DNA from 2 places in the Oceanicaulis alexandrii DSM 11625 genome. Region 2 is predicted to be linked to the other one. Evidence: predicted binding sites of a transcription regulator. Region 2 holds the regulator's gene; the other holds the start of a gene.
What was found. The regulator HrcA, encoded in region 2, represses chaperone genes, less so after heat shock. The targets are predictions, from matches to a motif close to GTTAGCANTCNNNNNNNNNGANTGCTAAC.
Positions count from the first base shown of each region.

Region 1 (14,567 bases), 820 kb from region 2:
GCCCTGGACTGTGTTGACCGTCTGAAACCAGACATCGTCATAATAGTCGGCAATGCCGCTGGTGTGGGTGAGCAGCTGGCGCACAGTGGCGGTCTGCGCGTTGGCGATCCCGTCCACCCAATGGGGGGCGACAAGGTCAGCCAGTCTGTCGTCCAGCGAAATCAGTCCCTCCGCGATCAGGCTATGGATGATGGCGGCGGTGTGGACCTTGCCGATGCTGGCGACCCGCAATTGCGCGTCTTCGGGGATGGGGGCGCCCGTCTGGCGGTTCGCCACGCCGCGCGTGATGATCCTGCGGCCTTCAGCGTCCTGAACCAGAACCACAGCGCCAGCGATGTCGCCTTCTTCAAGAATGGAGTCGATCGCGGCTTCGACGGTGGGCGTGTCGGGCAGGCGGGCTTCAGCCGGGCTCAAGACAATCAGGCACAGGCCTAGGGCGAGCAGAGGGAGGCGGATCATGGGCGTCTCTTTTTTTAATTGGCCTGAATGATAGCAAGGGGCTCTTGCTCAATCTCGCCGAAATCAGCACTTTAAACGCCGAATTTCGAAGGTGGCGCTCATGCTCGATGAAATGGACAGGACAATCCTGAGACTTGTGCAACGCGATAACCGGCTGTCCAATCAGGCGATCGCGCAGCAGGTGAACTTGTCTGAGACCGCTGTGCGGCGACGGTTGGCGCGCTTGCGTGAGGAGGGCGTCATCGTCTCAGATGTCGCCGTGCTGGACCGCGCACGCCTGGGCCAGACCCTGATCGTGGCGGTGACCTTTAATGATGACTCGCCGCAGACCTATGCGCAGTTCCGGTCTGTGATGACAGCAGACCCCCAGGTCACCGGGCTCTATTCCGTGGCGGGGGAGGTCGACTTTCTGCTCCACGTGCATGCGCCCAGTCTCGAGGCCTATGAAATCTGGGCTGAGGCGAGCCTGCTCAATGATCCGACCGTGAAACGCTATGAGACCACCGTGGTGCTCAGCACCGTCAAATTCACCACCGAAGTGCCGGTCTAGGCCATGAAAGCAGCCTGTCGGACACGTTTTTGCTCCCTGTCCTGACACGGTTCCGATAGCGTCAGAGCGTTCGAAGTCTCTTTGTCGGAGCCGCCATGAAACGCGACCGGATCGAAAATCTCAAACACAACGCCAAGCTTGATGTGCGTCTGCCCGATCAGCTCAAGGACGAGTTCCTCGCCCGCTGTCGGGAGGAGGGCGTGTCCAGCGGCGCTGTGATCCGGTCGTTGATGATTGATTATGTGACAGCCCGGCCCCGGCGATGGTCGGTCATGGCGGCGGGCGTGTGGGAGACGATTATGAAACGTGCGAAATGGATAGCGGGCGGGGTGGGCGGAAGCGCGCTGGCTGGCCTGGCGGCGATGAGCTTTGTCTTTGCGCCGATGGCTAACGCTGAGGATTACGCCGTAAACTTTGATGTCCAGCTGGTCAAACACGAAGGCTATCAGACAAGACGCAATCGAATGGAAACGACGGTTCGACTGGATTCGGGTGAGCTGCATCGCATGAACTTTCCGAACCCGGGCGGTGAGCCGTCGGCGGCGTTTGCAATCGAGTTGCGCCTTGACCCTTGCTCGGGATCAAGCCCCGAATGTCCGGAAGGCGGGGTGGATATTCAGATGACGATCATTCGCATGCATGACGAGACTGTTTTGTCCTCGCCCCGGTTTTTCGTCCTGGCAGGGCAGCCTGCCAGCCTCACCATCGATGGGGAGGAGGGGCCAGAGATCAACGTGGCTATTCGCGCCGAGGCGCTAAGCGCTGACTAAGCTAGCGAATCAAAAAGGGCGGCTCGATTGAGCCGCCCTTTCCGTTCGTAGCCTTGGTATGGCTGAGCTTAGAAGCCCATGCCGCCCATGCCGCCCATGTCAGGCGCCGCCGGAGCTGCGCCTTCTTTTTTGGGCTTTTCAGCGATGGCGGCTTCGGTGGTGATCAGCAGGGACGCCACAGAGGCTGCGTCCTGCAGCGCGATGCGGGACACTTTCACCGGATCGATGACGCCGGATTTCACCAGGTCTTCGTACTCGCCGGTCTGGGCGTTGTAGCCGAAGTTCACATCGTTGTTTTCCAGCACTTTGCCGACAACGATGGAGCCTTCGACGCCTGCGTTTTCAACGATCTGGCGGATCGGAGACTGCAGGGCGCGCGCCACGATGGCGATGCCCTGGTTCTGGTCTTCGTTATCGCCGGTCACGCCTTCAAGCGCCTTGGTGGCTTTCAGCAGCGCGATGCCGCCGCCCGGCACGATGCCTTCTTCCACCGCAGCGCGGGTGGCGTTCAGGGCGTCGTCCACGCGGTCCTTGCGCTCTTTCACTTCGATTTCCGAAGCGCCGCCGACCTTGATCACTGCAACGCCGCCAGCGAGTTTCGCCAGACGCTCTTGCAGCTTCTCTTTGTCGTAATCAGACGAGCTGTCCTCGACCTGACGGCGGATCTGGTTCACGCGGCCTTCGATGGCCTCTTTCTCACCGGCGCCGTCCACGATGGTGGTGTCGTCTTTGGTGATGGTGACCTTCTTGGCGGTGCCCAGCATGTCGAGGGTGACGTTCTCGAGCTTGATGCCCAGGTCTTCGGAGACGACCTGACCACCGGTGAGAACGGCGATGTCCTCGAGCATGGCTTTACGGCGATCGCCGAAGCCCGGCGCCTTGACGGCTGCGATTTTCAGGCCGCCGCGCAGCTTGTTGACCACCAGGGTCGCCAGCGCTTCGCCTTCAACGTCTTCTGCAATGATCAGCAGCGGACGGTTGGACTGAACCACGGCTTCCAGAACCGGCAGCATGGCCTGCAGGGAAGACAGTTTCTTCTCGAACAGCAGGATGTACGGGTCTTCGAGATCCGCGATCATTTTCTCGGAGTCGGTGATGAAGTACGGCGACAGGTAGCCGCGGTCGAACTGCATGCCTTCCACGACGTCGAGTTCGGTCGCCAGAGACTTGGCTTCCTCGACGGTGATCACGCCCTCATTGCCGACTTTCTCCATGGCGTTGGCGATCATGTCGCCAATTTCTTTTTCGCCGTTTGCGGAGATGGTGCCGACCTGAGCGACTTCAGAGGAGCCCTTGATCGGGGTCGAGGAGGATTTCAGGTGCTCGATGACCAGCGAAACGGCTTTGTCGATGCCGCGCTTGAGGTCCATCGGGTTCATGCCGGCGGCGACCGACTTCATGCCTTCACGCACGATCGATTGCGCCAGAACGGTGGCGGTGGTGGTGCCGTCGCCCGCTTCGTCATTGGTGCGCGAAGCGACTTCGCGAACCATCTGGGCGCCCATGTTCTCGAACTTGTCTTCCAGTTCGATTTCCTTCGCCACGGACACGCCGTCCTTGGTAGTGCGCGGCGCGCCGAAGGATTTTTCGATCACCACATTGCGGCCTTTCGGGCCCAGGGTGACTTTCACGGCGTCGGCGAGGGTATCCACGCCTTTGAGCATTTTTTCGCGGGCGGAAGCGCCGAACTTAACGTCTTTGGCAGCCATTGTTCGTCCCTATCAATCTTGAGTGTGTGGTTCGGAAAAGCGGTGAGGCGGCGATTAGCCGACCACGCCCAGAATGTCGGACTCTTTCATGATCAGCAGATCCTGACCTTCCAGAGTGATCTCGGTGCCGGACCATTTGCCGAACAGCACGCGGTCGCCGACCTTGACGTCCATGGCGATCAGCGCGCCCTTGTCGTCACGGGCGCCGGGGCCCACAGCTACGACTTCAGCTTCTTGCGGCTTTTCCTTGGCGGTGTCGGGGATGATGATGCCGCCAGCGGTCTTGGATTCTTCCTCGACGCGTTTGACGACGACGCGGTCCTGCAGAGGACGAAATTTCATTGCCGGTACTCCGTTTTTGAGCGTCAGCTCACTGAAGATCTGGTTTAGCTCTCGCCGCCTCGAGAGCGTTAGCACTCTCAGAGGGCGGCTGCTAACAGAGGCGGAGGTAAGAGGCGCGCGTGACCCCGTCAAGTGCGCCGAGCGACATTTTTCGCCGTGGATTTCAGCGCTGTCTCCGGCCGGTTCAGCCTGCATTCATGCGCGCGTCGCGCACATAGGCTAGGATGGGGCTATCTAGACGGGGAACTTCTAGGTTAGTTCTACGTTTTAGGGGACGTTTACGGGAGAGAGTATGATGTTTCGTTCTTTGATCGCAGCCGTTATGGCGCTGGGCCTCGCGGCCGCCTGCACCACCACTGACCAGTATGGCAATGTCACGCAGAACCGGACGGGCACCGGCATTCTGGCCGGCGCGGCGGCTGGCGCGCTGCTGGGTACGCTGGCGGGCGGTGATGACCGCCGCAATGCGCTGATCGGCGCGGGCGTCGGCGCCCTCGCAGGCGGCGGCATCGGCAATTACATGGATCGCCAGGAAAACGCCTTCCGCGAGCGTCTGCGCGGTTCGGGCGTGACCGTGCGCCGTGTGGGCAACGACCTGTACCTGGTGATGCCGGGCGATGTGACCTTCGCCACCAACTCCGCCCAGATCAGCGGTCGTTTCGGCCCTGTGCTCAATGATGTGGCGGACGTGCTGATGACCTATCCGGCGACCTATGTGGACGTGATCGGTCATGCCGACAGCGTCGGCGACGCCGGCTACAATCAGGCGCTGTCCGAGCGCCGCGCCAGCTCTGTGGCGTCGGAACTGATCGCACGCGGCGTCATGCGCGACCGTCTGTATGTGGCCGGCATGGGCGAAAGCCAGCCGATCGCATCCAACGATACTGACTCTGGCCGCGCTGCGAACCGCCGCGTGGAAATCAAGATCGCCCCGCACACCTCGTAACCGGCGAGGCGGGACACCGCGATTAACGACAAGGCGCGTCCGCATGTGCGGGCGCGCCTTTGTTTTTTCCGTTTGTCCACGCCTCACAGCGTTAACGTTCTGACAAGTCCGGTTAACGCACTTTATGATCGCCGAAATGAGTGTGATTCGTTGGACTTGGTTCGTTTGGGGCCAAACAGCGACATTCAGGAGCGAGAATGCCGCGCGCAAGCGACATATTGGTGATCCTAACCTATGCGATGGTCGCCATCGTCGCGGCTCTGGCGTTTGATCGTTTTGGTCTGATGTCCGCTGAGCTCGCCTGGATGATGGGCGCGCTGGTTTTCCTGATCGGCGGTCAGGTGCACGCCTCAGTCGCGCGCGCTGAAGAACGCAAGCTCTTTGAAGACGAGATTCATCTGCTCAAAGCCGCCAACATGTCCATGCTGGATGAGTTGAGCAGCGCTCAGGACCGGATCGAGGCGCTGGCGGAGACCGCGGTCGCCACAAAACCCAGGACAGCGGAAGCCAGCGCACCGGGCACACAGGAGACGGCGCTGGAACTGAGCCAGCCGATCCAGGCCGCGGGCGATCCGCAGAACGCCGATGAACGTCTGGTCGCTGAAATCCTGGCGCGCCTGGAAGGCGGCGGCCGCGCCGCGCCTGTCGCCGCCCAGACGCCGAACGCCGTGGATCTGGTGCGCCGCGCGCTCGATGACAATCGTGTTGATCTGTACCTTCAGCCCGTAGTCGGCCTGCCGCAGCGCCGCACCTACTTCTATGAAGGCTATACGCGTATCCGCGATGAAAACGGACAGGTTCTGGGGCCGGGCGAGTTCCTCGCCGCCGCAGAGGAAGCCGGCCTGATCACCGATGTGGACAATCTGTTGCTGCTGCGCTGCGTGCAGATCGTGCGCCGTCTGACCAAGTCTGATCGCCGGGTCGGCGTGTTCTGCAATGTCTCCATCCGTTCGCTGGCCGATGAAGACTTCTTCCCGGCCTTCCTCGATTTCCTGCGCCGCAATTCCGATCTCGCCGGCGCGTTGATCTTTGAATTGCCGCGCGCCCAGTTTGAGAATCGCTCCGCCACCGCCGCGCGCAACATGGCGCGGCTGGCCGATTTCGGGTTCCGCTTCTCGATCGACCAGGTGTCGGACCTCAATATCGACCTTGCAGAACTGCAGCGCGCGGGCGTGCGCTTCATCAAGGTGGCGGGCGACCGTCTGATCGCCGCCGCCCATGGCGCAGAGCCCATTGCGGGCCGCGAGCCGGGCGCCTTGCGCCCTGAAGACGTGGCAGGCCTGTTCGCACGCTATGGCGTCGATCTGGTGGCCGAGAAGATCGAGTCCGAAGGCACGGTGGTCGAAGTGCTCGATCTCGACGTCGCCTACGCCCAGGGCCATCTGTTCGGCGCCCCGCGTCCTGTGCGCGATGAAGTGCTCAACGAAGCGGATAACAAGCTGCGTCGCGCCGCGGGTTAGGCTGAGCGCCTTCGCACATTGACGCCGTGGCATGGCTGGCCTAGCTCAGCGCCATGACTGATTTTCCCCGCCTGTCGGACCTCGCCCGAGACTATGACGCGATCCTGTGTGACGTCTGGGGCGTCATCCGGGACGGCTCGGACCTTTTGCCCGAAGCGCTCGACGCCTTGCGCCGCTATCGCGCCCAGGGCGGCACGGTGGTGCTGGTGTCAAACTCGCCGCGTCGCGCCTCTTCGCTTGAGACCTTCCTCAAGCAGATGGGATCCGGCGAGGATGTCTGGGACGGCGCGGTCAGTTCCGGCGAGGCGACCCATGCCTTGCTGGAAACCCGCGCGCCGGGGCCCGCCTTCAAGCTGGGGCCGAACTGGGATGACGCGCTGTATGAAGGGACGGGGCTGGAGTTCGCCAAGCTCGAAGACGCCGCTTTCATCTCCTGCACGGGCCTGTTTGACTGGGAAAACGAGACCCCGGACGACTACACGGACCTTCTGACCGAAGCCAAGCTGCGCCGCCTCGATCTGATCTGCGCCAATCCCGATATCGTCGTTCAGTTCGGCGACGGCCTGCGCTATTGCGCGGGCGCGCTGGCGCAAAAATACCAGGAGATGGGCGGCACGGCCGTCATGGCCGGAAAGCCCCATCCGCCGATTTACGATCTGGCCTATCGCGAGATCGAACGCCTGCGCGGCGAGCGTCTGGACAAGGCGCGGGTGCTGGCCGTGGGCGACGGCCCGCACACCGATATTCAGGGCGCGCAGTCGGAAGGCGTGGATGCGCTGTTCATCGCCGACGGCATTCTTGGGCAGGCCTTTGATCAAGGCTTTGACGCGAACAAAGCGGCCGCCCTCCTCGCGGAGGACGGCCTTGCTTCGCGCTATTGTGCGCCCAAGCTGGTCTGGTGATCAGCCTTCGATTTCCCAGGCGCCGTTGACGGTGATCGAGACGACCAGTTCGCCGCCGGAAACCGGGGTAGCTGAATCTTCCATCGCCATGGCGCGAGAGAACATCACAGGTTGGGGCGCATAGCCGCCGCTTTCAGAGAAGTTCAGCAGACGCTCGACGGTGAACCCGCCGGCCTCGGCATAGAGGTCACGGGTCTCGTAAAGCTCGGCCACGGCGCGTCGACGCGCTTCGGTCTCGGCGGCGTCCGCTTCAGAGCTGGAAAACGTCACGCCGTTGAGTGAATTTGCGCCCGCCTCGAACAAGGCGTCGATGGCCGGGCCGACGCTATCCATGCCGCGCACCAAAGCGGTGACGGTGTTGCGCGCGCTGTAGCCGGTGATCTCACGCGTGCCGCCATCGCGGCTGGACGGCTGGGAATAGACCGGGCTGACATTGAGCTGGCTGGTCTGAATGTCGCGCGCTTCGACGCCGGCCTCTTCGAGGGCGCTGAACACGCGCTGCATGCGTTGGCTGTTGGCGCGCAGGGCTTCGGCCGCCGTGCGCGCTTCGGTGACGACGCCGGCGGAGACCTGCGCCTGGTCCGGGGTGATGCGCACTTCGCCGGTGGCGGACAGGCTCAGCTGCGCGGTCTGTTCTTGCGCAGGCGCGGTTTGGGCGACCGCCGCAGCGGGCAGGGCGGTGGTGGTCATCAAGGCGGCGGCGAGAAAAACGGTGCGGATCATAAGAGCTCTCCCAGTCTGTTGTGGGTCCAGTATACGGTCTTTGAAGCCGGTCTCATGTCGGAAACGCGACTCTTTGATGGCCGTTCCCTGAACGCCTGTTCAGCTGCGTCTCGCCGCCATCGCCACTTTGCCAAATTCGCAGCCCGCGTTATCAAGCTTGGACGCTGTTTCATCTCAGCGGGCCTGTAGCTCAATTGGTTAGAGCCGGCGGCTCATAACCGCTTGGTTGGGGGTTCGAGTCCCTCCGGGCCCACCATTTTTACTATTTGTTATCCACGGATTTTACGGTCCGGAAGGTCAGGGGCAAGCGGCGCGTGTGCGGTGTGCGTTCACTGACGCAGGCGTGTCTTGAAGTGCGCCTGGATTTGCCAGCCTGTCCGTTTGAGTGATACGGACTCCGCTGTCACAGAGCCTGACAGGCTTTAAACAGCGTGAGGGCGGGGGATGGCTGAAAGCGCAAGAGGGGGTGGTCGGCCGCCTGTCCCGTCTCATGAAGACGCGGATCAGGCTGTACGCTGGGAAACCCTGAATCGCGAGTTCCAGGGCCCTCTGACAGGCTTCTTCTCAAAGAGGGTTGCGGATCGTGACGAGGTCCGCGATCTCATACAGGAAGTGTTCCTGAGACTGATCCGGCGCGGTGACCACGGTGAGATCGATCATATCCGGGGCTATGTGTTTCAGGTCGCCCGAAGTGTGTTGGCCGATCATCTGCGGCGTCGTCAGGTTCGTAGAACGGATGCGCATGAACCCTTCGATGTCGATCAGCATGGCGGTTCGGATTTTTCTCCCGAGCGCGTCTTACTCAGCAAGGAAGAGTTGAACCGTCTGATGCAGGCGCTGCAGGAATTGCCTCAGCGCACCCAGGATGTGTTCGTGCTTCGCGCGTTCGAGAACTACAAGTATGCAGATATTGCGCGCCTGATGGCGATCTCCACCCGGTCAGTGGAGAAGCATATGGCAAAGGCGCTCGCCTATGTCGGCGCAGCGCTGGATCGGGACGAGACAGGCCGATGAACATGCGTACGCCAGAACTCTCAAGACATGAGATTAACCAGCACCGCGAAGCGGCGGCGCTGTGGAGTGAGCGTTTGCGTGAAGCGGGTGCGGATCCTGACTTGCAAGCCCGCTTCGAGGAATGGTGCGGCGACGATCCGGCCAAGCGCGAAGCCTTCCGGCAGGCTGAAGCGGCCTGGCGTCTTGCTCGCTCGGTTGCACATGAACCTGAGGTGCTTGAGCTGCGCAACAAGGTGTTGTCGCGAGCGGCGTCTGAACGAAAGCCGGTGTTCAGCGCGGCGCGACTGAGCATACTCGCAGCCAGTGTTGTGGTCTGCGTCGGATTTGGGTTCCTGCTGGCCAATTGGGCGATGCCGGGCGCATCTGTCGAGCCTTCCATGGTGATCGCCGAGCAGGCGGCGTCAGACTTCGAAACGCAGATTGGCGAGCGGCTCGAAACCACCCTTGCTGACGGGTCCACCATGACTCTGGGAACATCCAGCCGGGCGCGGGTCGCCTTTTCAGACCAGGAACGACTGGTGGAGCTGGTTTCAGGGCAAGCCTATTTCGACGTGGCCCACGAGGACGGACGCGAGTTCGTGGTTCTGGCGGCGGGGCGGCGGGTCACAGCGGTCGGCACAGCGTTTGAAGTACGTGTGGACAGCGCGCAGGTCTCAGTCACCCTTGTTGAAGGCAATGTTGTCGTCGATGCGCCCGTCGCCGTGGACCAGGGCGCCGCAGGAGAATTTGCACGATCCGAGCGCGCTGAACTGTCTCCGGGCGAGCAGCTGGTGCAGATCGCAGACGCTCCGCCGAGCGTGGCGACGGTGGATGCCCGCCGGTTGACCAGTTGGCTGGATGGCTTGCTGATTTTCCAGGATGAGCCGCTTTCCGTCGCCGTGGCGGAAATGAACAGATACGCCCGCCGTCCAATCGTCATCGCGGATGAGCAGCTATCTGGTTTGCGGTTGAGCGGGGCTTTCACCGCGGGCCAGTCGACCGGCTTTGTCGAGGCTCTGGCTGAGTATTTCCCTGAAGTGCGGATCGATGAAACGGACCACGCCATAATCCTGCGCAGCGCGACCTAGCGCCAGTTTTTCAGACCCTCTGAAAGTTTTTTCGTCCCGCATGTTCGGGTTCGGCCGTCAGCTGCGTCTTCCCTGTCATGGGCCGCAAACAACAAGACCAGCGGCTGGCATGGGGAGACTTTCATGGTTCGTACGAGCTTTCGTGCAGCGGCGTTGAGCACTGTTGCATCACTCTCGCTTCTAACAGGGTCCGGCGCGGCATTCGCCTTTGTTCAGTCAGATCCGGGGGCGCGGGGGAGTGATATTGCGTCATCGTCTGAACGCGCCGTGGATTTCGATATTGCAGAGCAGCCGCTTCAGACAGCTCTGATCGAGTATGCACGCCAAAGCGGACAATCGCTTCTGTATTCGCCGGACCTCGTTGACGGACTTACGGCGAATGCGGTTCGGGGGCGGATGACGCCGACACTGGCCTTGTCGCGACTTTTGTCCGGCGCTGATCTGGACATGCAGCGCAGTGCCTCGGGCGCGATCCTGTTGCGCCAGTCCAGAGCAGTAGAGGCGCGCGAGGCCCCCGCAACAGAGACGACGAACCCGGCGCCGAGCCGTTCTGAAGGCGCGGCGTCAGAGAGCTTGATCGAGGCCAATGGGCAAGCTGAGCCTGATGTTTTGCCGATCGATACGATCACGGTGACAGGCACCAGCATTCGGGGTGTGAACCCGGAAAGCTCGCCGCTGGATATTTATTCCCGCGAGGACTTTCAAAGGCTCGGGGTCCTGACGACAGATCAGCTGCTTCGCGCCATTCCGCAGAACATCAATACCACCAGCTCGATTGGCGGGCTCGCCGTCAGCCGCGAGCTCAATGCCCGTTCTGTCAATGCCGTGGATCTGCGCGGTCTGGGCGCGGGGTCAACGCTGACGCTTCTGAATGGACGGCGTCTGCCATTGGCGGATGTTGGTGAGACAGCGGATGCGTCGCTCATCCCTTTGGGGGCTGTAGAGCGCGTGGAGGTTCTCACTGATGGCGCATCCTCGATTTATGGCGCGGATGCTGTCGCTGGGGTCGTCAATTTCGTCTTGCGGGATGACTTTGAAGGGGCGGAGACCTCGGTCAGCTACACCACGAGAGGCGATGGCGGTTATTCGGCGGGGCAATTTGATCAGGTTCTGGGAACCAGCTGGTCTGGCGGCGGGGCGATCGCCTCGCTCTCTGCTGCGACGTCCGGCCCGTTCCTGACTGATGAGGTCGATTTCAGCAACACGCCCGATACCTATCTGGCGCCACTTGACCAGCGCTATTCCGCCTTTGTCTCGGCGCGCCAGCACATTGGCGCATCGGCTGAAGTGTTCGCCGATATTCTCTATACCGACCGGCGGACGAAAACCTCGACCCGTGAGGACGGGTTCTTTCAGGCCACCTCACTGAGCAATACCCAGACTGAGCAGGTCGTCGCCACGGTCGGTGGGCGCATCCAGCCGGTGCGTGACTGGCAGTTCGAGCTTCTGGCGACTTATGGCGATTACACGAACAACCTGAACATTGTCAGGTTCTTCGATGACGGCCGCCTGCGTGAGACGAACGGCGCCCAGGATTTCAGCTCGCTTGAAGTGACGGGAAAGCTCGATGGTACGCTGGTATCCCTGGCCTCCGGGGATGTCGGCTTTGCGTTGGGCGGCGGCTATCTTGAACAGGAACTCGGTTTCGGTCCGATGCGGGCTGACCGGGCGACGAGTTATGCCTTTGGCGAGTTGGCTGTTCCCCTCATCAGTCGCGATATGGCGATGCCTCTGGTTCAGCGTCTCGAGCTGAACCTGTCCGGTCGTTACACCGACACGACCGATTTCGGAGACAGTTTTGATCCGAAAGTCGGCGTGCTTTGGGCCATTAATGACGCACTCAAGCTGCGGGGCACATATGGTCAGGCGTTTCGTGCGCCCAGTCTGCCCGATCTGATTCCGAGCGAGACGAGCTATGTCATCCTGCCGGTGACCGGGCCGCTCGGAAGCTTTCCCGATCCCTTCTCCGATGATCAATCCACCGTGTATTACGTCGTGGGACCGATCAGCAATCCTGACCTGGGGCCTGAAACGTCAGAGGCTTTCACCCTGGGGTTTGATTTTGCGCCGGCCTGGATCGATGGCCTCACGCTCTCGAGCAGCTATTTCAATATCGACTATACAGACCGTATCGCCCAGCCGCCGGATGCGTTCGAGATCGCGGCTGATCCGGAGACCTATTTCGACCTGATCACGGATGAGGTGTCGCCCGAAATCATCGCGGCGACCTTGCCGGGGGCGATCGGCCTGTTTGACGCCCGGACCGGCGACTATTCAACGACGCTGGATCCGGACGCGATCGCGGCCGATGTCACCCATATCATATATAACGGCCTGACAAACATCGCCTCCCAGCAGACCTCCGGCTTCGACGTTTCGCTCGACTATAGTGCGCCTGCCTCTTTCGGCACGTGGAATGTCGGGGCGGCGTTCACTTACATGCTGGAAAACAAAGAGCGCATCAGCGCCGGCGCGCCGGTTGTGGAGCGCGTGGGCACGCTGACCTACCCGGTCGAATTTCGCGGGCGCCTGAACGCCGGGTTTCAAAGTGGCGGCTGGTCCAGCCAGCTCCAACTCAACTATGTCGACAGCTACACCAACACGTCAGTGACCCCGGCCGAACCGGTGGATCGCTGGGTGACGGTCGATCTCATCACCGGGTTCTCCTTCGCGGACCGGCATGGCGATCTGCTCTCGGGCCTGAGAGTGGGACTGAATGTCCGCAATCTGTTCAACGAGGACCCGCCGTTCGCGCGGTCGAACTCGGCGTCGACTATCGGCACCGATCTGGGCGTGAACTACGACCCGACAAATGCCGATCCTTTCGGCCGCCTCTTCACCCTCAGCCTCAGCAAGGAGTGGTAGCGCCATGTCCCGATATGAAAGGGCCTGTCAGCCCGGCCTCATGACACAGGACCGTTTGAAACAGCGCTCGCTCGCCCGTGTCCTGTCGCTCGCACTCGCCAGCCTGTCCCTGCTTGGGGGCGAGGCAGTCGCGATCGAGAGGAATGAGGACGGCACGCCGCCCGGCGACTGGTATGAAGAGGCGATCCTTATGCGTGCGGATGGCGCGCTCATCGACACGGCCAGCGATACGCCAAGCCGTTCGGGCGTCTGGTTCGAGGAAGACCGGAATGGGCATGCCGGCCCCACCTTCCATGACTATGATGGAGACGGTCTTGAAGATCTGATCATCGGAGGTTCGGCAGGGCGTTTCCGGCTCTATCTCAATGAGGGCGAGCCCGGAGCGCCGGTCTTTTCAGGCTATGAGTGGATCGAGGCGGCAGGGGAGACGGCGATCGTCCGCAATTGGTGCTGCGTCGCGGCGGGCCCCAGTTTTGCCGATATTGACGGAGACGGTCATGCCGACCTCACGGCCGGCTCGTATTCTCCGGGATTGATCTACTGGTTCCAGGGTCAGGATGGCGGCTTTCGGGCGCGGCAATCGCTGACGGACTGGGGCGGCCTTGATGTCATTACTCGGCTGAACGAAGTCGATGAGGGTCCCCATCTCGCTTACGCGGCCAAGCCCGCCTGGCTGGACTGGGACGATGATGGCCGGCTGGATCTCATCATTGGGAATGCCCAGGGCGATCTCGTCGTGCGTCGCAATCATGGTCCGGCGCACCAACCCGGCATCACACCCGTTGAGGGGCAACCGGTCTTCGCCACCTTCAGCTGGGGCGGCAGCCATCAGCTGGACGTTTTCGAAGTGGTGGAAGGCGGCGCAGGACCGATGCAGGGCGAGGAATATCTCGTGCCTGCCGTGGGAGACTGGGATGGCGACGGGCATCCGGATCTGATCGTCGGGACACAATCCGGCGCTGTCTATTTCCTGCGCAATCTGGGTGGAGAGGAAATCGCCTTCGCAGCACCACAGAGGCTTCTGCCTTCTGTGCGCGGCGGAGAGCATATTTCCGCACACGTGGTCCGCCCCGGCCAATACAGCCCTGTTCGAGGCTCGCGCGCCTCGGTCGCCCTGACAGATTACAATGGTAATGGCGTTCTGGACCTGGTCGTAGGCGACTGGTCTCGGAGCCTGACCTTAAAAAACGGGCTGACTGACGCCGAGCTGCAAGCTTTCGAGGCCTTGCAGGACGAGCTCGTCGCTCTTGATCGCAGAGCCGGCGTTGAAGGTCCGGACGAGCCGTTCCGCGATCGTTTCCGCAGCACTTTCGTGTACTTCGACAATGAAGACCTGCGTGAGGAAATGCAGGCGCTCGAGCAGCGCCTGGGACAGTTCTTGGAGCCGGTGGACAGCACGCGCCTTCAAATGCTGCGTGGTTATGAAAGGCAACATGGTCATGTTTGGGTCTATGTCCGTTAGAGGGGGGGCGGCCGCGGTGGCGTGTGCTGCAGCAATCACCGCTGCAGCACACGCCCAGCCTGTCAATGTCGAGGTCGTTGCGCCTGAATCCGTAGCGCCCGGGACGCCGTTCCAGATCGAGGTTCGCCTTGAGCTGGAAAGGGGCTGGTATCTGTACGCTCCCACAGGGGTGAACGCTGGGCAGGGACTGATCGAGACATCCGTGTCGATGCGCGATCATGAGTATGCGCAATTCGCCGACGCCCGGTTTCCCGAGCCCATCTCCTTTGGCGCATACGATATTCTGACAGGTGAGGTC
Region 1 is NZ_ATUP01000001.1:723,957-738,523, reverse strand. Features, by position in the region: gene G405_RS0103605 (serine hydrolase domain-containing protein) at 1-459, opposite strand, end outside; gene G405_RS0103600 (Lrp/AsnC family transcriptional regulator) at 560-1,009, shown strand; gene G405_RS0103595 (hypothetical protein) at 1,105-1,779, shown strand; gene groL (chaperonin GroEL) at 1,848-3,488, opposite strand; gene groES (co-chaperone GroES) at 3,543-3,830, opposite strand; gene G405_RS0103580 (OmpA family protein) at 4,123-4,776, shown strand; gene G405_RS0103575 (EAL domain-containing protein) at 4,974-6,236, shown strand; gene G405_RS0103570 (TIGR01459 family HAD-type hydrolase) at 6,290-7,138, shown strand; gene G405_RS0103565 (SIMPL domain-containing protein) at 7,139-7,861, opposite strand; tRNA gene G405_RS0103555 (tRNA-Ile) at 8,041-8,117, shown strand; gene G405_RS14895 (RNA polymerase sigma factor) at 8,306-8,875, shown strand; gene G405_RS16345 (FecR family protein) at 8,878-9,942, shown strand; gene G405_RS0103540 (TonB-dependent receptor) at 10,066-12,807, shown strand; gene G405_RS0103535 (FG-GAP repeat domain-containing protein) at 12,812-14,269, shown strand; gene G405_RS0103530 (protein-disulfide reductase DsbD domain-containing protein) at 14,286-14,567, shown strand, end outside.
Region 1: a site for HrcA is predicted at 3,898-3,926, ahead of groES (co-chaperone GroES). Genes of this name have one in related genera too.

Region 2 (14,567 bases):
CGCCAAAGTGCACGCTGTGGATCGTGCGCGGCCCCAGCCTGTCGCGCCAGTGCGCCAGATCGTCGAGCATGGCGGCCAGCAGCGCCTCAGGTTGCGCGTGGGCGGCCTTGTAGACGTTGAAGTCGCAATACGGGCAGATGCGCGCGCAATAGGGCCAGTGCACATAAAGACCCAGGCGTGCAGGAGCGGGACTCATGCGCCGAACACATCCTCAACCAGCAGGCGGAAAGCGTGGGCGCGATGGCTCATGGCGTGTTTGATCGCCGGATCCATCTCGGCGAAGGTCAGCTCATGACCGTTGGGAACGAAGATCGGATCGTAGCCAAATCCCTTGTCGCCTCGTGGGGGGAAGGAGAGATGGCCGCGCACCTCACCTTCATAGACGCGGGTCTCGCCATCCGGGTGCGCCAGCGCCAGCGCGCACACAAAGCGGGCGCTGTAATCTGTGGCCTGGCGAGCCTCAAGCTCTGTGCGGACTTTGTCCATCGCGGCGCCAAAATCGCGCGGCTCTCCGGCCCAGCGGGCGGAATAAATGCCGGGCGCACCGTCCAGCGCAGTGACTTCCAGCCCTGAATCGTCGGCCAGAGACACCAGTCCGCAGGCCACCGCGCCCGCCCTGGCTTTGAGAAGCGCATTGCCGGTGAAAGTTTTTTCAGTCTCTTCAGGCTCGGGCAAACCCAGCGAATCCGCCCCTTCCGCAACCAGTCCATAGGGGGCGATCAGATCGGCTATCTCTTTGATTTTGCCTTTGTTATGGCTGGCGATCGCCCATTTGGGAGCCGTCGAGAAAAGGGTCATGGAAGGGCGTCCTTTCATCCGTACATATCGCCTTTCGAAAAATTCATATCGATTTTCGATATTTTTTTGTTGCGAAGCGATAGGACGTGGTCTACATAGATACTCGTGGCGAGGGGGAAACACCCCGGACCACACCGAAGACCCCCGGCGATAAAGGATCGGAACGGCTTCGGAAACTGGTTGGTCGAACAAGAGACTTAGGAGAGTATGAGATGGTCAGGTCCAAAAACAATGCCGGTCACAGCGCAATCGCAATGGTGATCAATCTGGCTCTGGTGGCGGGCGTTTTCGCCGGCATGGCCGCCGCAGTCAGCTCGCTGGTCGGTTAATGAATGTCCGGATCGAAGGCCGGGTGAGACGAGACACGCCGTTCCTCCCCTCGCGGAAGATGTCTCGCCGCCCGGTCGACGATCCAGCTAACAAGCCCTTGGGGGATGCATGAAGACGCTGGGTCAGGGATCGCTGGCTTCACTGCTGAAGATCCTCCTCGACATCGTCTATTATCTGCTTTGGGCGGTATTGGGGCTCGCCAGTCTCATTATCGTTCTCATTGTGTTTGGCGGGATCTCCCGCCTTTTGGGTTTTGGCTCCGATCTGCCGCTCAGCATCCGCCAGTTTCTGGCGATGGATGTGGTGCTCGCCCTGCCGCTCGCTATTGCGGCGCTCGCAGCGGTGACCTTCGTGGTGGACCGGTTGCGCCGGATCATGGCGACTTTGATCGCCGGCGACCCGTTCGTTGAAGAAAACTCCAATCATTTGCGCGCGATCGCCATCGGCATCGCCGTCTATCAGCTCTTGCACTATGGGGCGCACGGCGTCCTGTCGCTGATGATCACCCTGTTGGGCCGCCCCGTTGAAGGCGGCGCTCGCGTTGTTCCCGAATTCAGCCTGAATCTCGGCGCCTGGTTTGCTGTGCTCGCCATGCTTGTGTTGGCGGAAATTTTCCGCGAAGGCACCCGCATGCGTGAAGAGCAGAAACTGACGATTTAGGGAGCGCGGAACACACATGCCCATTCGCGTCACCCTGGACCGTATGCTGCTGGATCGCCGCATGTCACTGACCGAGCTGTGCGATCGCGTCGGCATCACCATGGCCAATTTGTCGATCCTGAAAACCGGCAAGGCCAAGGCCGTACGCTTCTCCACGCTGGAAGCCTTGTGCCGTGAGCTGGATTGCCAGCCCGCTGATCTTCTCGTTTTTGAGGACGAGGACGAAGAAGAGTAAGAGGCGGACAGCGCATAGCCGCCCGCCTGCTTTCAGGCCTGTTTACTGGCCGAGTGCCTTGAGCTGGGCCGCGCACAGATCGGTCACGCCCCGGCGCGCGAGGGCGAAGATCTGGTCAAACTGGCTTTGGGTCATCGGCGTGTCTTCCGCCGTGGCCTGCACTTCGATCACGCCGCCACTGGACGTCAGCACGAAATTGGCGTCGGTTTCCGCCACCCGGTCTTCCTCATATTCCAGATCCAGCACGCAGTCGCCGTTCACGACGCCCGCAGAGACCGCAGCGATCTGAGCGATGACCGGATCGGTTTTCAGAACGCCTTCTTCCATCAGGTAAGCGACGGCCGCTTTCAGGGCGAGCCAGGCGCCGGTGATCGCCGCGGTGCGAGTGCCGCCATCGGCCTGCAGGACATCGCAATCGACGACGATCTGACGTTCTCCCAGGGCTTTGAGATCGACCGCCGCGCGCAGCGAACGGCCAATCAGGCGCTGAATTTCCTGCGTCCGGCCAGAGGGTTTTCCCGATTGCACTTCACGGCGATTGCGCTGGTGTGTGGCGCGGGGCAGCATGGCGTATTCGCCTGTCACCCAGCCCTTGCCCTGGCCGCGCAGCCAGGGCGGCACGTTTTCTTCCACCGACGCCGTGCACAACACTTTGGTGTTGCCGAAACTGATCAGGCAGGAGCCTTCGGCGTAAGGCGACCAGCCCATTTCAAAACTGAGCGGGCGCAAGGCGTCGGGTTGGCGGCCTTCAGGGCGCATGTGTCATCTCCGGGTGTTCGTGTGTCTGTGGCTCTCGTGTTAACCGAGCGGACGCGAAGGCGCAAAGCGCTTTGCGTGCAATCTTGGTGATTGCGCCGAACGGGGAGCGACACTAACTCTGAAAGCGTGATGACCCATCCAACGTCTTCTTCCTCCGGCCTGATGGCGCTTGATGAGCGCTCGCGCTCGATCTTCCGCGATCTGGTGGAGACTTATCTTGATACCGGCGAGCCGGTGGGTTCGCGCACCCTGTCCAAGACCTCCGGGCTGAATCTGTCGCCCGCTTCCATCCGCAATACGCTAGCGGATCTGACCTCGGCAGGATTGCTGGCCTCGCCGCACGTGTCCGCCGGGCGGATGCCGACGCATGCCGGTTTGCGCCTGTTTGTGGACGGTTTGCTGCAGGTGGGAGATCTGGAGGCGGATGACCGCACCGCGATCGACACCCGCGTCTCTGCCGTTGGGCGCCGTCCGGAAGATGTTCTATCAGAAGTCTCAAACCTTCTGTCCGGCCTGGCCGGCGGCGCAGGTCTGGTGGCCAGCCCCGCCCATGATGCGCCCTTGCGCCATGTGGAGTTCGTGAACCTGTCGCCCACAGAAGTGCTCGCGGTTCTGGTGACCGAAGACGGTAATGTCGAAAACCGGCTGATGCGTCCGCCGCCCGGCCTGCCGCCCGCGGCGTTGATCGAAGCGGGCAATTATCTCTCCGCCCGGCTCAGGGGCCGCACCCTGGCCGAAGCGCTGAGCGCCATTCGCGAAGAGATCTCCGCCAAGCAGGCCCAGCTTGACGGCGCGGCGTCCGCGCTGGTGGAGGCCGGTCTCGCCGACTGGGCGGGGCCTGAGCAGCGCACCCTGATCGTGCGCGGCCAGTCGCGGCTGCTGGAAAGCGTCGAGGCGGCGGAGGATCTGGAGCGCATCCGGCTTCTGTTTGATGATATCGAACGTCAGGAAGGTCTGTTGTCGCTGCTGGACGAAGCGCGGCAAGCGCAGGGCGTCCGCCTGTTCATCGGGTCCGAGAACCCGTTGTTTTCGCTGTCAGGATCGTCGGTGATCGTCGCGCCCTACAGAAATCGCGAGAACCAGATCATCGGCGCGATCGGCGTGATCGGTCCCACGCGTTTGAACTATGCCCGTGTCATCCCCATTGTTGATTACACCGCCCAAATGGTCGGCCGGCTTCTGTCCGGGCCGCGATAATCGCCCGTCCTGGTGAACCTTTGGGTTGACGATCACCCCTCTAGCCTTGAATGACCGCACGTATGAGCAACGAAAACCAGACACCTGAAACTGAAGACGCCGAACTGAACGCTGAAGCTGACGCTGCACACGCCGCCGACGCCGAACAAGAAGCGCCCGCGTCTGAAGAACCCGATCCGGCTGAGGAAATCTCCAATCTCAAGGACCAGCTGCTGCGCGCGCTGGCGGAGATGGAGAACACCAAGAAGCGCGCCGAGCGCGAAGTGAAAGACACGCGCGCTTACGCCGTGACCGGTTTCGCCCGCGACATGCTGGACGTGGCCGACAATCTGTCGCGCGCTTTGCAGTCGATCAGCGACGAGGCCAAGTCCGAAGCCGGCGAAGCGCTGAAAACCCTGCTGGAAGGCGTGGAGATGACCGAGCGTCGTCTTCTGTCGTCACTGGAGCGCCATGGCGTGAAGAAGGTGGAGCCCGCCCCCGGCGATGCGCTCGATCCGAACATGCACCAGGCCGCCGCCCAGATCCCGGCCGATCAGCCCAAGGGCGCCATCGCCCATGTGATGCAGCCCGGTTACAAGATCGGTGATCGCACCCTGCGCGCCGCCATGGTGGTGGTCAGCGCCGGCCCCGCCACCCCGCCTGCAGGCGGAGAGAACGAAGGCGGCGTCGACGTCAGCGCCTGATTGCAGCTTTAATTCGGTGTGTGCTCGACCACCCGACGCTGGAAATATGGATTTCCGGGTTGCAGGTCGAGCGCGCGCCGCATGCTGTGGAGCGCGGCGGCGCCTTCCCCAAGCGCCAGCTGCGCGTCCGCCAGAGAATCCCAGACATTGGCAGAGTCTGGATAGAGGCGCGTATTGAGCGCGAACAAGGTCTGGGCCTCGGCGGGGGCCTCTTCCAGGCGGTCATAGCCGAGCGCATTGAGCACAGCTTCTGAGCCTTCAAAGCCATAGCGTGTGTCGGAATTGTTCCACTCACGCTCGAATAGGGTAACCAGCGTTTGCGCAGACGCGTCTTCTGATCCGTACAGAAGGCTGGCGATGTGAGGACGCGGAGCCTCGCCTGACAACAGCGCACGCATCACCATCTCGCCAACATGAATAGTCAGTTCCCGATTGCCGACCTGGTCGGTGCAGGCCATCACTCCAACGCCGGCTTGCGGCGCGTAGCGCAGATTGGCCCGTGCGCCTCCGCCGCGATGGCCGATCGTCGTTTCTCCAGCTACATCTTCAAGGATGACGCCGAGCCCATAATTGTCTTGCATATAGGCCGGGTCCGTCAGTAGGTCCGCCAGGAAGTCGCGATTTGCGATTAGACCTGCGTTAAGGGCCTCAAAGATCCGCGCCATGTCAGACGCCGTTGTGACATAACCGCCGGCCGAGCTGATCATGGGCACTGACTTCGATCCGTCAGTGATCTGGCCATAGACCGTGTCATTTGATTGCGCCGGGCCGGTGAGGTGCTGTTCGACGAGCGCAGGCCAGGGCTGTCCCAATCTTGCCTCGGCGATCATTTCGGAGACCGCGTATCCGCTTTGCTGGTAGCGGGAATGTGCGCCGGGTTCAAAATCTAGCGGCAACTCGCGCACGATTTCATAGATGGCGGTGTTGCCGGCCTCGGGATCCTCCGCGATGCCGCTGAACGCCTCCTGCGTGACGATCATGGCGAGTCCGCTGGTATGGTTGTAAAGACGCCAGAGCGGGATATCGCGCCATCCCTCAGGGCTATCTGTCAGCAGCTCCCCCACACGGGCGTTCAGATTGACGTCGCCATCTTCGATCAGCGAGGCGAGTGTGAAAGCGGTCAAGGCCTTGGTGGCTGAATAAAGCCCGCATTGCGACTGAGCCGCCACCGGGCCGTTTTCGAAAGACCCGAAGCCCTCGGACAGAATGACATCGTCTCCACTGACGACGCTGACGGCGAGACCCGAGACGCCATATGCCGCTCTCATGGTTTCGATTTCAGTTCTCAAGGCATCTGAAATGTCTGAAGCGTCTGACTGCGAGAGCGTGGTTGAAGCCAGCGCCAGGCTGGTCAGGATCGTGGAAAACATAACGTCCTCTGAAAATTTATTTTCAACAGAACGCTATAAGTAACCGTAGGACGAACAAGTGAACTTCATGTCATGAGGGTTTTGTCATCATTAGTGCGTGAGACTTTCCTGACCATTGGGATTGTTCACAAGTCTTGGCATGGACCATGGCGTAACAGCAAAACGGCGGCTCAGAGAGCCGCCCTTTTCTTGGCGTGAAGGGATTAGCGCGATGCTTCGTCCCGCAAGTTCCTGACGTTCTCTTCAGCCACGTCCGCGGCTTCCCGACCGCGATCCTCGGCGGTGTTGACGGATTCCGTGACCACTTCAGACACTGCGTCGAGACCGTACGCCAGGCCGCAGCGCGCATGATAATCCTGGATATGGCCTGAAATCAGTGTCAACGCGCCCTCTCCGTCGCTGGCGAGGATGCGCTGGCTGAGTTCAGTGCGCATCTCGGTGCGGCGCGAGCGTACGGCGCTTTGCAGCGTCCGCGTCGACTGGCTTTCCAGAATGGTGTCTTCCAGCGTGCTTTGCGCGCCGGTGAAGAAGGTGGAGATGCCCGCCAACAAGTTGGCGCTGCGTTGCGGCGCGGATAGGCCCGCCGCCGTTGAGGTTCCCAGCGCCACCAGGCTGAGCGAGGCGCGTGTGGTGTTCGCGGTGGTGGTGATGGAAGCGAAATACTCGTCACACTGCCGGTCGGATTCCGAAATCAGCAGCATGGCTGTGGCGCGGTCCAGACGATCGTTGCGCGGCGCGCTGGCGCGGGCGGCCAGCACAGCCGACGCCTCCAGCGGTTCGTCGCCGGTATGGTTGATCTGCAGGCTGCGCGCTGTTTCAGCAGAGAGCGTCAAGGGTCGCCATTGCGGCATCCCGTCAACCGCATCGCTGAACGAGCTGCAGCCTGTCAGACAAGCCCCAGCAGCAAGACTGAAAAGAATTCTGATCATGAACGCCCCCAGAGCTGGTTGATGGCCTCACCATATCAACCCATGGGGGAATGTGAATAATAATAGTACCCGCTTTCAGGCGCGGGTTTGAGTTTGGACGAGAAAAAAGGGCGGCTCATCGAGCCGCCCTTTTGCATTAAGTTGTTTGAAGGCCTAGCGGCGCGGGGCGCGGGTGCGCGGCTCGCCATTCGCCCAGAACGTGTCGCCCGTGCGGTAATCGGTGTAATAGGAGCGTCCCGAATACTGATCGTAGATCAGTTCTGAATGATTGGGATTGTTGGGGTTGTGGCCGCAGCCGCCCGGACGGGTGCACCCATAGGCCGCGCCAGCTGCAGCGCCGACGCCTGCGCCGATCAGCGCGCCGGTTTCCGCGTTGCCTGACCCCACATTGTTGCCGATGATCGCGCCAGCGACAGCCCCGACGCCTGCGCCCACACCAGCGCCGCGAACGCCCTGGTTGGTCGCACAAGCGGTCAGCGCCAGAGGCGCAGCGATCATGATAGCGATAAGACCTTTAGTCATGGCGCAAACTCCTTTGCTCGCGCCCATTCCCAGCCGGACGCTCGTGTCGATCATGTCAGGACAAGCTGGGCGGAAACAAGGCCCGGACGTGTCTGTTTGTTGAAATTTTCAGGTCACTCGGCGCAGGGTCAGATTGAGCCGTCCCGGCCGCCAGTCTGGCGGCAGCACCGTCGAGCTGCCTGCATAAATCCGGTCCACGCCATGATGAAAGCGGCGGCTTTCCCCGCCAAGCACCACCACATCACCGGAATTGAGGCGCAGCGAGCGCGTCGCCCCCTTGCGGGTCGGCCCTCCAAGACGAAAACGGGCCGAATCTCCCAAGGATACCGACACCACCGGCGCGGTCTTCGCGTCTTCATCCGCATCCACATGAAGGCCCATGCGCGCATCGGGCCCATACCAGTTCACCAGACAGGCCTGGGGCGGATCGGGCCAGCCTGAAACGGCGTCCCACAAGGCGAGCAGTGTTTCGGGAATGTCGGGCCAGGGCTGATCTGTGACCGGATGACGGCTCTGATAGCGATAACCGCCCTGCTTGTCGGTCATCCAGCCCAGCGGACCCAGATTGGTCATTTTCACGCTCAAGGGCTTGCCGGTGCGCGGCATGGCGGGCTGATACAGCGGTGAGCGCGCGACACGCTCTAAAATCTCAAGCGCCAGCGCGTCTTGCGCGTCGCGATCAAACCAGCCCGTGTGAAGGGCGAAACCGTCTGATGTCTCGATCATGGCGTGATCACGTCCCTGTCACGACTCCGCCAGCATGGTTCAGCTTTGCGGCCCGCCGGTCTAGGCTGGATCAGCTTTATTGCGGGGGAAGACATGATACCGTCCTGGGTGCTGGATGTTCTGGGGGTGATGGCGCAGCTCTTCATCGTTCTGGTCGGGGCCGTGGCTGCTCTGATCGTATTGTTCTGGCTTATTGATTCCAATCAACGCGCCGACGCGGTGCGCCGCAATTATCCGGTTGTGGGCCGGTTCCGTTCGCTGTTCATCCGGCTGGGCGAGTTTTTCCGAACCTATATGTTTGCGCTCGACCGTGAGGAATTGCCCTTCAACCGCGCCGAACGTGAAGCGGTGAACCGGATGAGCCAGGGGCATGGCAATATCATCCCGTTCGGCTCGACCAAATTGCTGACGCCTGTAGGTACGGTGCTGTTCGTCAATTGTGCTTATCCCGTGCTGGAACAGGATGTGGCGCAAACCCAGCCCTGCGAGTTCGGCCCCTACGCTGACACGCCTTATCGGGCGCCCTCTGTCTTCAATATATCCGGCATGAGCTATGGCGCTTTGTCAAAACCTGCGGTGCGCGCGCTGTCGCTGGGCGCGGCTAAGGCCGGAATCTGGATGAATACCGGCGAAGGCGGGCTCAGTCCCATGCATCTGGAAGGCGGGGGCGACATCGTTTTCCAGATCGGCACGGCCAAATACGGCGTGCGCGACAAGGATGGGCTGATGTCGGACGACAAGCTGCGCGAGATCGCCGCCCACGACACCGTGCGGATGTTTGAGGTCAAGCTCGCGCAGGGCGCCAAGCCGGGCAAGGGCGGCCTGTTGCCCGGCGAGAAGGTCAACAAAGAAATTGCGAAGATCCGTGGCATCGAACCGTTCAAGGATTCCGTCTCGCCCAATCGTCATCCTGAAATCTTCGATAATGGCTCGCTGCTCGATTTCATCGCCCATGTGCGCAGCGTCACCGGCAAACCGACAGGCATAAAGACGGTGATCGGCGCCTATGGATGGCTGGAGGAGCTGTGTGATCTGATCTGGGAGCGCGGGATTGAGAGCGCGCCCGATTTCATCACCATTGATTCAGGCGATGGCGGCACTGGCGCAGCGCCCATGCCGCTGATGGACAATGTGGGGCTGACCGTGCGTGAAGCCTTGCCGCTGGTCTGCGACATCCTCATCCGCAAAGGGCTCAAGGACCGGATCCGAATTGTGGTCTCCGGCAAGATGATCACCCCGTCCGGGGTCGCCTGGGCCCTGGCGGTGGGGGCGGATGCGGTGGTCTCCGCGCGCGGTTTCATGTTCTCGATCGGCTGCATCCAGTCGCTCAAATGCGACAAGAATACCTGCCCGACCGGTGTGACCACGCACAAGAAATCGCTTCAGCGCGGGCTTCAGCCCAAGCAAAAATCGGTGAAGGCGGCGGAATACGCCAAGGCGATGATCAAGGATGTGGAGATGATCGCCCATTCATGCGGCGTGCCCGAGCCGCGCGCCCTCAAACGCAAGCATGTGCGTGTGGTGGGCGCGGACGGGACGACCCGGCCGCTTGATGAGATCATGCCCTATCCAGAGGTGGAGCCGAGATCCTGAGGTTTGCTGAAAGGGAGCGCCCGCGATGATTGTTCTGATCCAGCTTGCGCATTCCCTGATCTATGTGCTGGTGGTGCTGTGCATCATCGGCGTGTGGGTGTTTGCGCTGACCGGGCGGGCGCGCAAGCTGTTGATTGTCACGCTGGGCGGGCCGATCCTGATCGGACTGGGCCTGATCCTGAACGATGGCGAATGCGTCTTTCAAAGCTGGGCCCGCGCCCTGACGGACACGCCGGAGGGCGTGTGGAGCCGGGACCTTCTGTTTCTGCCTGAAGCGGTGGCGCGCAATACGCCCTGGATCTTCACACCCATTTTCCTCCTCGGCGCCGGACTGGCGCTGTATCGGATAGGGCGACATAACCGCCTGAATGCGTAAGCAGCCCTTGCGCCCCCGCGCCCGCCTTCCTAAATCGCCCCATGACACGCATGGCTTTTCACAAAGCCGTGACAGTGAAGACCATCAAAGCGGTCCAAGAGCAGTCGCTTGAGGACCAAGTTGTTGAAAATTTGAACGCGAGCAAATAGGGGGGCGGCTCCGGCGAGAGGGAAGCGCTTCGGGCTTCTCACCACCCCGCCCCGCCCCGCCGCTAAACAGGAGAGACGCACGCGATGAGCAAAGTTATCGGGATTGACCTTGGGACCACCAACTCCTGCGTCGCCGTCATGGACGGTGATCAGGCCAAGGTGATCGAAAACGCCGAAGGCATGCGCACCACCCCGTCCGTGGTCGCCTTCACCGAGGATGGCGAGCGCCTGATCGGCCAGCCGGCCAAGCGTCAGGCTGTGACCAACCCGGATCACACTTTCTTCGCCATCAAGCGCCTGATCGGCCGGACCATGAACGATCCGACCGTGAAGAAGGACGCTGACATGGTGCCGTACGGCATCGTGGAAGGCGCCAATGGCGACGCCTGGGTTCAGGGGCGCGACAAGAAGTACGCACCGAGCGAGATTTCCGCTTTCATCCTGCAGAAGATGAAAGAAACCGCCGAGAGCTATCTGGGCGCGACCGTCGAGAAGGCCGTCATCACCGTGCCGGCTTACTTCAACGACGCCCAGCGCCAGGCCACCAAGGACGCCGGCAAGATCGCCGGTCTTGAAGTGCTGCGCATCATCAACGAGCCGACCGCTGCGGCGCTCGCCTATGGTCTCGACAAGGGCGACAACCGCACCATCGTCGTTTACGACCTGGGCGGCGGCACCTTTGACGTGTCCGTGCTGGAAATCGGCGACGGCGTCTTTGAGGTGAAAGCCACCAATGGCGACACCTTCCTGGGCGGCGAAGACTTTGACATGCGCATCGTCTCCTACCTCGCTGACGAGTTCAAAAAAGAGACTTCCATCGACCTGCGCCAGGACAAGCTGGCCCTGCAACGTCTGAAGGAAGAGGCTGAAAAAGCGAAGAAAGAGCTGTCGTCCGCTTCTTCGTACGAAGTGAACCTGCCCTTCATCACCGCCGATGCGTCTGGCCCGAAACACCTCAACATGAAGCTGTCCCGCGCCAAGCTGGAAAGCCTTGTTGAAGACCTGATCAAGCGCACCATCGAGCCATGCAAGGCTGCGATGAAAGACGCCGGTGTTTCCACCTCCGAGATCGACGACGTGGTTCTGGTCGGCGGCATGACCCGTATGCCCAAGGTGCAAGAAGCGGTGAAAGGCTTCTTCGGCCGCGAGCCGCACAAGGGCGTGAACCCGGATGAAGTGGTCGCCATGGGCGCCGCGATCCAGGCGGGCGTGCTGCAGGGCGATGTCAAAGACGTTCTGCTGCTGGACGTGACTCCGCTGTCTCTGGGCATCGAGACTCTGGGCGGCGTGTTCACCCGTCTCATCGACCGCAACACCACCATTCCGACCAAGAAGTCCCAGACCTTCTCCACTGCGGATGACAATCAGACCGCTGTGACCATCCGGGTCTTCCAGGGCGAGCGTGAAATGGCGGCGGACAACAAGCTGCTGGGTCAGTTTGATCTGGTGGGCATTCCGCCGTCGCCGCGTGGCATGCCGCAGATCGAAGTCACCTTCGACATTGACGCCAATGGTCTGGTGAACGTGTCGGCGAAAGACCAGGCCACCGGCAAGGAACAGGCGATCCGCATCCAGGCCTCTGGCGGTCTGTCCGATAGCGACATTGACCAGATGGTGAAAGACGCCGAAGCCAATGCGGACGCGGACAAGAAACGCCGTGAGCTCGTGGACGCGAAAAACAACGCTGAAGCGCTGATCCACCAGACGCAGAAGCAGGTCGAGGAATTCGGCGACAAGGTGTCCGCAGAGGACAAGGCCGCGATCGAGGACGCGATCAAGGAGCTTGAAGGCGTCAAGGACGGTGAAGATCCTGAAGCCATCCAGCAGAAGACGCAGGCCCTGATGCAAGCGGCCATGAAGTTGGGCGAAGCCATGTATGCGCCCCAACAGGCCGATGGCGGCGAAGCGGCTGCGAAAGCGGATTCCGATGCCGAAGAAGGCGTGGTCGACGCTGAATTCACCGAGGTGAAAGACGACGACGACGACAAGAAGAGCGCCTAAGTCTGATCCAGACGCGGCGCGCGGCCCCGTCCCGCACCCGGGGCGGGGCCGCGCTGCTTCTGTCTAAACGTCAAGCAAGCGGACCCTACGCATGAGCAAACGCGATTATTACGAGGTTCTGGGCGTCGCCAAGGACGCGGACGCGAAAGCGATCAAGTCGGCTTATCGCAAGCTGGCGATGAAATACCATCCCGACCAGAACCCGGATGACGCCGAAGCCGAAGCCAAGTTCAAGGAAGTGGGCGAGGCTTACGCCATCCTGTCGGATGCGGACAAGCGCGCCGCCTATGACCGCATGGGCCACGCGGCGTTTCAGCAAGGCGGCGCAGGCGGCGGCCATCCGTTCGGCGGCGGCGCCGGATCGGCGGACTTCGCCGATATTTTCGAACAGGTGTTTGGCGACGCCTTTGGCATGGGCGGCGGACGCCGCGGTGGCGGCGGACGCCGGTCTGGTCCCGCCCGCGGCTCGGATCTGCGCTATGACATGCAGATCAGCCTGGAAGAAGCCTATCACGGCAAGGACGCCAATATCCGCGTGCCCACCACCGTGACCTGTGAACGTTGCGAAGGCGATGGCGCCGAGCAGGGTACGGGCGTCACCACGTGTGAAACCTGTGGGGGCGCGGGCCGGATCCGCCGCACCCAGGGCTTTTTCACCATGGAGCAGAGCTGTCCCACCTGCGGCGGGCGTGGTTCGTACGTCGAAACGCCGTGTCAGGAATGCGACGGGGCGGGCCGGGTACGCAAAACCCGCGATCTGCGCGTCCAGATTCCGGCGGGTGTTGAAGACGGCATGCGCATTCGTCTGGCGGGAGAAGGCGAAGCGGGCGCCCGCGGCGGCCCCAAGGGCGATCTGTACATCTTCGTCTCTGTCGGCGCGCATGACTTGTTCGAGCGGGACGGCCCCAATCTGTATTGCCGCGCGCCCGTGTCCATGGTGACCGCTGCGCTGGGCGGCGAGATTGACGCGCCGACCATTGATGGCGGCAAGGTCAAGATCCGCATCCCCGAAGGCGCCCAGACCGGCGAACGCATGCGCTTGCGCAACAAGGGCATGGTCAAGCTCAATGGTGGCGGCGCTCGCGGCGACATGTATGTGGAGCTGTTTGTGGAGACCCCGCGCAAAATGACTGAGCGGCAAAAAGAAATCCTGCGTGAGTTTTGCGAGATTTCCGGCGATGGCTGCAATCCTGAGAGCGACGGGTTTTTTAACAAGGTTCGGCGTTTCTGGGACGATCTGAACGGCGAGGACGAGCACGGCCAGCGCCCCGAGGCGTAATCTTTCAGCTGTTGGGGCGTTACGCTTTCTTCACGCAAACGCGCGATGACCAATCGTCAGGTTGTGAGGGGCGTCATGTCAGGATCCAGCATTCATATCGCCGTCACCGGCATTTCAGGTCGATTGGGCCGCGCCATCGCGACAGAAGTGATCCGCGCCAACGATCTGTCGCTGGTGGGCGGCATGGTCAGCTCGGACTCTCCCAATCTGGGCGCCGATCTGGGGGAGATGTGCGCGTCTGGCTTCATGGGGATCGACGCTGTCGTCTCTTTGGAACAGGCTGCGGATCAGGCCGATGTCCTGATCGACGCGTCTTTGCCCAAGGTGACAAGTGCGATTGCGCCGCGACTGGCGTCCATGGGCCATCGCGCCCTGGTCACCGGCGTGACTGGGCTGGATGACGAGCAGCAGGCGGCTCTGCATCAGGCCGCCGAGGTCATCCCTGTCCTTCAGGCGAGCAATTTCTCTCTCGGCGTGGCGCTGGTCGAACGTCTGCTCGCACAGGCCGCGAAAGCGCTGACGGCTGAACATTTTGATATCGAGATCATCGAAGCGCATCACAAACGCAAGGCCGATGCGCCTTCGGGGACGGCGTTGAGTCTGGGTGAAACGGCGGCCAATGCGCGCGGCGTGGCGCTTGAGGACGTCGCCCAGTTCAACAGGCCGCGCCATGACGGGCATCGCCCGATGGGCGCCATCGGTTTCTCCGCCATTCGCGGCGGCGGCGTCGTGGGCGAGCATGAAGCGCGCTTCCTCTCGGCGTTTGAGGAAGTCAGCATTTCTCACAAGGCCTATGACCGGTTCATCTTCGCCCAGGGCGCGCTGGAGGCGGCGCGCTGGATAAAGGGCAAGGCGCCGGGGCTTTATTCCATGCAGGACGTTCTGGGTGACTGAGACGGCTGACACGCTGCGCGGACCCTATCTCGAGGTCCGACTGCACCAGATGTCGCCTTTTCCGCC
Region 2 is NZ_ATUP01000001.1:1,543,776-1,558,342, forward strand. Features, by position in the region: gene hemW (radical SAM family heme chaperone HemW) at 1-196, opposite strand, end outside; gene rdgB (RdgB/HAM1 family non-canonical purine NTP pyrophosphatase) at 193-798, opposite strand; gene G405_RS0107590 (DUF2975 domain-containing protein) at 1,237-1,788, shown strand; gene G405_RS0107595 (helix-turn-helix domain-containing protein) at 1,805-2,023, shown strand; gene rph (ribonuclease PH) at 2,066-2,782, opposite strand; gene hrcA (heat-inducible transcriptional repressor HrcA) at 2,912-3,979, shown strand; gene grpE (nucleotide exchange factor GrpE) at 4,042-4,662, shown strand; gene G405_RS0107615 (serine hydrolase domain-containing protein) at 4,671-6,032, opposite strand; gene G405_RS0107620 (hypothetical protein) at 6,236-6,961, opposite strand; gene G405_RS0107625 (YMGG-like glycine zipper-containing protein) at 7,115-7,483, opposite strand; gene G405_RS0107630 (alpha-ketoglutarate-dependent dioxygenase AlkB) at 7,592-8,209, opposite strand; gene G405_RS0107635 (FMN-binding glutamate synthase family protein) at 8,303-9,802, shown strand; gene G405_RS0107640 (hypothetical protein) at 9,828-10,178, shown strand; gene dnaK (molecular chaperone DnaK) at 10,412-12,328, shown strand; gene dnaJ (molecular chaperone DnaJ) at 12,420-13,607, shown strand; gene dapB (4-hydroxy-tetrahydrodipicolinate reductase) at 13,683-14,501, shown strand; gene G405_RS0107665 (hypothetical protein) at 14,494-14,567, shown strand, end outside.